Regions from separate parts of the Streptomyces sp. NPDC028308 genome, predicted to be linked through region 2. Evidence: riboswitches for the same ligand, from Rfam matches in the RefSeq annotation. Region 2 holds a riboswitch; each other region holds the start of a gene.

The links. Region 2 has a riboswitch for cyclic di-AMP ahead of ACZ4VA_RS21565 (LysM peptidoglycan-binding domain-containing protein). Riboswitches for the same ligand answer to the same signal wherever they lie in the genome.
Region 1: it holds a riboswitch for cyclic di-AMP, as region 2 does, so the genes downstream of both, ACZ4VA_RS23510 (transglycosylase family protein) here and ACZ4VA_RS21565 (LysM peptidoglycan-binding domain-containing protein) in region 2, are expected to answer to the same signal.
Region 3: it holds a riboswitch for cyclic di-AMP, as region 2 does, so the genes downstream of both, ACZ4VA_RS32150 (M23 family metallopeptidase) here and ACZ4VA_RS21565 (LysM peptidoglycan-binding domain-containing protein) in region 2, are expected to answer to the same signal.

The regions. Positions count from the first base shown of each region.
Region 1 is NZ_JBVHTO010000010.1:93,577-95,830, forward strand. It holds gene eno (phosphopyruvate hydratase) at 1-243, opposite strand, end outside; gene ACZ4VA_RS23510 (transglycosylase family protein) at 609-1,298, opposite strand; cyclic di-AMP (ydaO/yuaA leader) riboswitch at 1,303-1,473, opposite strand; gene ACZ4VA_RS23515 (LysM peptidoglycan-binding domain-containing protein) at 1,691-2,254, opposite strand, start outside.
Region 2 is NZ_JBVHTO010000009.1:121,117-123,370, reverse strand. It holds gene ACZ4VA_RS21570 (CocE/NonD family hydrolase) at 1-204, shown strand, start outside; cyclic di-AMP (ydaO/yuaA leader) riboswitch at 789-948, shown strand; gene ACZ4VA_RS21565 (LysM peptidoglycan-binding domain-containing protein) at 956-1,690, shown strand; gene ACZ4VA_RS21560 (HAD family hydrolase) at 1,684-2,254, opposite strand, start outside.
Region 3 is NZ_JBVHTO010000015.1:21,999-24,252, reverse strand. It holds gene ACZ4VA_RS32155 (PP2C family protein-serine/threonine phosphatase) at 1-527, shown strand, start outside; cyclic di-AMP (ydaO/yuaA leader) riboswitch at 783-940, shown strand; gene ACZ4VA_RS32150 (M23 family metallopeptidase) at 952-2,001, shown strand; gene ACZ4VA_RS32145 (aldo/keto reductase) at 2,058-2,254, shown strand, end outside.

The DNA.
Region 1 (2,254 bases), on a different contig from region 2:
GAGCTCCGGGCCGATCTGCTCGATGACCGCGAGGACGGCCTTCTCGACGCCCTTGCCCTGGTAGCGGTTGGGGTCACCGTCGCGCAGCTCGATGGCCTCGAAGGCTCCGGTGGAGGCGCCGGACGGAACGGCGGCACGACCCGTGCTGCCGTCGTCGAGGCCGACCTCGACCTCGACGGTGGGGTTCCCTCGCGAGTCGAGGATTTCCCGGGCTACGACGACGTCGATGGACGGCACGAGCATCTCCTTCTGGGATGTGACGCGGTTACGCGGAGCCCCTTGGCCCGCTGACTGCACGGAGCCGCGGTCGGCTCCGCGACATGAGCCTAACCGGCTCCGGGCGATCGGCCAGCCGGTCGACCACCCCATGGACAGAACCGAGAGTAAATTGTTTCCGAACGGAACAAAAACCTGTCCCGTACAGGCATCCGCGACGGAGCGGCGCGTCCGGCGCGGGCATGAAAAAGCCCCGCTCCGGTGCGTACGGGGGAACACGCACCGGAGCGGGGAGCCCGTGGGGACGGGGGCGGCCCTCACGGGGTCTCCATGGCGGAGCCCCCGCATGAGGGAGGGCCGTGACCGGGCCGTGCGCCCGGCGTCAGCCGGTGTCAGCTGAGGTGGAGCTGCTGACCGGGGAAGATGAAGTCGGCGTCGTCGACGATGTCCTTGTTCAGCTTGAACAGCTTCTGCCAGCCGCCCTTGACGTGCTTCTCCGCGGCGATGGAGCTCAGGGTGTCGCCCTTGACTACCTTGTACTCGCCGTCACCCTTCTCGACCTTCTTGCCGGTCGGGGTCTCGACGGTCTTCTTGGCGGTCTCCCGCTCCGAGGAACGCGAGGCGCGCTGGTCCTGGGACTGGGGCGCCTGCTGCTGCGGCTGGGCCGTGCTCTGCGAGCCGGTGTCGGCCGCGGCGCCGCCGCCGGTGGAGGCGCCGGACAGGCCGACGCCGCAGGTCGGCCAGGCACCCTTGCCCTGCGCCGCCAGCACCTTCTCGGCGACGGCGATCTGCTGGGACTTGGAGGCCTGGTCGGCGGTGGAGGCGTAGGCCGAGCCGCCGTAGGCGGACCAGGTGGAGGCGGAGAACTGCAGGCCGCCGTAGTAACCGTTGCCGGTGTTGATCGACCAGTTGCCGCCGGACTCGCACTGGGCGACGGCGTCCCACTCGGAGGTGGTGGCGGCGGAGGCGCTGCCGGCCGCCATCAGCGGGGCGGCGATGGCGACACCGGTGACACCGGCGAGCGCGGCGACACGGGTGGCCTTGGACGGGCGACGGTGCTTGGCCTTGTTGTTACGCAGCATGAAGTGATCCCCTCACCGACGCCTGCGAGGTGAGCTGTCGGGTTCGGGCGGGTGAGTGCCCGGTCGTGCGCACATGGCGCACGGCTTCACCCCAAGCCGTTCCCGGGTGTCTCACAACTCCCGGGCCCGGCACTTACCTTGGGTCCCCCGCTCCTGCCTACGGCGCTTGACGCGACGACTGTTCCCGGGCGGCCGCTGGCAGGATTCGGCGTTGCGACCGTCGGGGCCCGCTGTGGCGAGCGATCACGACCGTAGACACGCGACGGCCGGAATTTCAAAGACGATCAGGGCTTCTGAGACCCATCTCTCACTCTCACCAAACCGGACATTGCGGTGTGAACCATGACGTGAACTACCGCTGTTTTGTACCCGATTCGCCGCCTGACGACCGCTTAGTCTCCCGCGACCTCAAGGCTCTGACCGGGGAGGATGAGGTCCGGGTCGGAGCCGACCGTCTTCTCGTTCTCCGTGTACAGCTCGTTCCATCCGCCGTTGACCGCAAGGGAGTCGGCGATGCTCGTGAGACTGTCGCCGAGACGGACGGTGTACGAGCCCTCGGAGGTGTCGTCGGAGGCGCCCGAGTCGCGCGCGGCGTGGCGCCCCGCGGAGTCCTTCTGACGCCCGGCGTCCACTCCGGTGTCCGAGGTGCGCTCGGCGCTGGCGCCGCGGTGCTTGCCGGTGCCGGTGCCCTCGCTCGCGGGGGTGCTCGGAGTGGTGGAGGAGCCGCCGGTACGACCCGACTTGTCCGAGTCGTCAGCCTTTGCCTTGCCCTTGTCCGCGGTACCGGAGTCCCGCGACTCGCTCTCCTCCGGCGTCGGGGACGCGTCGGACTTCGCCGCCTTGCCGGACCCCGACGGGGAAGGCTTGGCGCTCGTGCCGCCGGTCGACAGACCGCCCGAACCGGACGAGTTACCCTTCGCGGACGAATCGGACGGGGAGGCGTCGGGGGACGAGGA
Region 2 (2,254 bases):
CCGCTGTCCGCGCGGACCCGTTCGGACTGGTCGATCCGGCTGCACCGGCCGGACGCCGGGTGGGACGCCCACGTGGAGACGCACTCCGAAGTCAGCTGCGACGCGGGCGAGTTCATCACCTCGAACGAGGTGATCTGCACCGACGGGGACGAGGTCGTCTTCCACCGGACGTGGGAGCGGCGCATCCCGCGCACGGCGGGCTAGCCACACCCGGCGGTTCGGCCCCCGCCGTCCAGGTCAGGGACGCGACGGGGGCCGGCGCGCGCGCCCGCGCCGCGGTCCGCGCCGGGGGACCCGCCACCGCCCGCCCCGGGTCCGCGTCGCCGCCCGTCCGGGTCCGCGCCGCCATCCGTCCCGGGGCCCGCATCGCCGCCCGCCCGGGCACGCGCCACCGTCCGCCCCGGGGTCCGCGCCACGTCCGTCCCGGGGTCCGCGCCACCGCCCGTCCGAGGCGCGCGGCGCGCGGCGCCCCGGGGCGGGTGTGACCCGGCGGCGCCTCCCAGTCGCCCGTTAATGCCCGACTTGCCTGCCTTGCTTACGCTTTGACATGTCTTAGTCGCGTGAAATGGGTCACGCCCGAATCGATCTTTCGGCCACCCCGAGTCGACAAGTCTCCCTTTGCTAAAGGCAAGTTGAGTTTCACGTTCCGGTCTAATCGGACTATTTCCACCCTGTTCAGAGGTAGATCAAATGCCTTGGCACGGGAAATCGGGCCTTGTTTCGGACATGTGCTCTCGCATACGTTCACGTCGATCCGAGCGGACCCGCCTAATCCTGCCGCCGCTCGGTGACCCCACCCACCCACGCACGGCAGGAGCGGGGGACCCACGAAAGCGCCGGTCCGGCGACACCCGGAACGGCTTGGGGTCAAGTCGCACGTCATGTGCGGCCGGGCACCTCCCAGCCCGAACCCGACAGCTCACCTCGCAGGCACCGGAGAGGAAAAAAACGCGCCATGGCCGTTCGAGGCAAGCACCGTCGTCCCCGAAACACCGTCCTCACCCGCGGGTTCATCGCCGCGGGAGCGGGCGGAGCCGCACTCGTACTCCCCCTGATCGGCGCCACCGGCGCCCAGGCGGCACAGCCGGCCCAGGCCGCGCAGTCCGTGCCGGCCGCCGTCCCGCAGGTCCAGCTCGTCACCTACAAGGTGGCCTTGGGCGACACCCTGTCCAAGATCGCCCGTGAGCACGCCAAGACCGGCGACTGGAAGAAGCTGTACGACGCCAACCGCGCCGTCATCGGCAGCAACCCGTCGATGATCCGGCCGGGCCTGAAGCTGACGGTGGGCACGAAGACCGTGAAGGGGACGGCGACGACGGCCGCCGCGACGGCCAAGACCGCCGCCGCGCCCGCGACCGCGAAGACGTACACGAACGACCTGGACGGCTGGATCAAGGAAGCCCTGGACATCATGGCCCAGAAGGGCATACCGGGCAGCTACGACGGCATCCACCGCAACATCATCCGGGAGTCCTCGGGCAACCCCCAGGCGATCAACAACTGGGACTCCAACGCCGTGGCCGGCACGCCGTCCAAGGGCCTCCTCCAGGTCATCGACCCGACCTTCGCCGCCTACCACGTGGACGGCACGTCGATGGACCCGTACGACCCGGTCGCGAACATCACCGCCGCCTGCAACTACGCCGCCGACAAGTACGGCTCGATCGACAACGTCTTCGGCGCCTACTGAGCCGGGCCCGGGGCGGCGGCCCCCCGGACCGCAAGGCCCGCTGTTCCCCGGTCCCCAGGGCCGGGGAACAGCCGTTCCAGGACGACCGCGATGCCGTCGTCCTCGTTCGAGAGGGCGATCTCGTCGGCAACCGCCCTGAGTTCGGGGTGGGCGTTGGCCATGGCGACGCCGTGGGCGGCCCAGTCGAACATCGGGATGTCGTTCGGCATGTCCCCGAACGCGATCGTGTCCGACGGCGACAGGCCGAGATGACCGGCGGCGAGCGCGAGGCCCGTCGCCTTGGTCACGCCGTATGGCTGGAGTTCGACGGTGCCCGGACCCGACATGGTGACCGTCGCCAGCGAATCGACCGTCATCCGCGCCACCGACGCCAACTCGTCGTCGGACAGCGAGGGGTGGCGGAGCAGCACCTTGCTGATGGGCCGCGTCCACAGGTCGTCACGGCGCCGCACCCGCACCGCGGGCAGCGTCGGGTGCGGCATCAGATAGCCCGGCTCGATGAGGGTGAGCCCGTCCACCCCGTCCTGGTCCACGGCCGCGTAGACCTCCCCGACCTCGGCCTCG
Region 3 (2,254 bases), on a different contig from region 2:
TCGTCATCGGGGCGTTCCGTGAGGCGGCCGAGCACGAGCCGACGCTGGAGGCGGTCGCCCAGCGGCTGGAACGGGCGCTGGCGCGCGAGGGGACGCGGCGCGACGGGCTGGACGCCTTCGAGGGGTTCACCACCGCCGTTCTCGCGGAGGTCCCGCACGGGGACGGCTTCGTGCGCGTCGTCAACCGCGGCCATCCCCCGCCGCTGCTCCTGCACGCGGACGGCACCCTGCGCACGCTGGAGGGGCCGGACTCCGCGCTGCCGCTCGGGATGGGCGAGCTGGGCACCTGGCCCGACCGTGCCGCCGTGGTGCCGTTCCCGGGCGGGGCGACGCTCCTCGTCTACACGGACGGGCTGTCGGAGGCGCGCGACCCGGAGGGCCGCTTCTACGACCCCGCGGCCCGTCTCGCGGGACGGGTCTTCCGCGACCCGGACGCGCTGCTCGACACCCTCATCAAGGACGTGCACCGGCACACGGGAGACGGGACGACGGACGATCTGGCGCTGCTGGCCGTACGGCGGCCGTGAGTCACCGGGGCGGGAGAAGGGGCCGAGGTCACCGCGAGTGATCGAGTAGCACCGCTGCGCATAACAACTGACGAACCGTCAGCGAAAATGAGGTTTAGCCCGCAGGGTCAACTCGCCCGGTTTTCACCGCCCGTGACCCGTAAGTCCGTGACGAAGACGTTAATGATCAGTCGGAACAGCTTGGAATACGGGACCCGAGTCTATTAACGTTCGATAACGCAGCGCGGTCGTCCCAGCCGTCACAAGAGATGGCTCCGTGCGCACGCGCCGAATCCCGCAAGGGAACCGGGGAACCACCAACTTGGGGTGAATCGAGCGTCTTCCGCGGTGCGGTGCACCCTGGTCGACGCGCGTAGGAGACCTTCCTGCTCCGAACCCGTCAGCTAACCCGGTAGGCGAGAAGGAAGGAAAGGAGCGCGCCCACGTGGCGTCCAACCGGCCTGCCCAGTCAACCTCGTTCGCGCCGAGTGACCAGCAGAGCAACACCTTCGGCTACGGCCGCGGCAACGACGAGGGCCCCTGGGAGGAGTGGAATCCCACCGAGGATTCCGTCCGTCCCGTCCGTGGCCGGCACCGCGTCTCCAAGCAGCGCGGCGGAGGACTCGCCCGCAGCTCCACCGTCCTCGGCGTAGGCGTCATCGCCGCCGTCGGCGCGGGCGGCATGGCCACCGCGCAGAGCGGCAAGCCGCCGGTGTCCATCTCGATGCCCGACCTGTCATCGGTCGCCGACTCGGCCAAGGGCCTGATATCGGACGGCTCCGACGCCGGCGCACCGAAGGGCTCGGCCACCCCGCTCACCACCGCGGGACTGACCAACTCGGACACCGCGCGAGGCACCACCGACGCGGGCGAGGCCCTGCGCGCCCGCATCATGCAGCAGGCCGAGTCGCAGCAGGACCAGGTCGACCTCAAGGCCGCCGAGGCGGCTCAGGCCGCCGCCGTGAAGAAGGCCGCCGAGGAAGCCGCCAAGACCCAGGACGAGGCCGAGGCCAAGGCCGCCGCCGCCAAGAAGAAGGCGGAGCAGGAGGCCAAGGAGAAGGCCGAGGCGGAGCGCCTCGCGGAGCTCGCCAAGAGCTACGCGCTGCCGACCTCCTCGTACACGCTCACCTCGCGCTTCGGTGACTCCGGCTCCATGTGGTCCTCCGGCTACCACACCGGCCTCGACTTCGCGGCGCCCACCGGCACGCTGATCAAGGCCGTGCACACCGGAACCATCACCGAGGCGGGCTGGGCCGGTTCGTACGGCTACCGCACCATCCTCACCCTGGAGGACGGCACCGAGGTCTGGTTCTGCCACCAGTCGTCCATCAGCGTCAGCGTGGGCCAGAAGGTCGCCACCGGTGACGTCATCGGACGGGTGGGCGCGACCGGCAACGTGACCGGGCCGCACCTGCACATGGAGGTCCACGCGGGCGGCGCCGCCACCGGCATCGACCCGATGGCGTGGCTGCAGAGCAAGGGCCTCAACCCGTAGGTCCGCCGGCCGGGCTCGCGGAATAGGCGGTACCGCGGACGATGTTGAAATCGTCCATGACTTCTCTCCGCAAGCTCGGCCCGTCAGACCTCGAGGTCTTCCCGCTCGCCCTCGGCGGCAACGTCTTCGGCTGGACCGCCGACGAGGCGCAGTCCTTCGCCGTGCTGGACGCCTACGCGGCGGCCGGCGGCAACTTCGTGGACACCGCGGACACCTACTCCTCGTGGGCTCCCGGCAACGAGGGCGGCGAGTC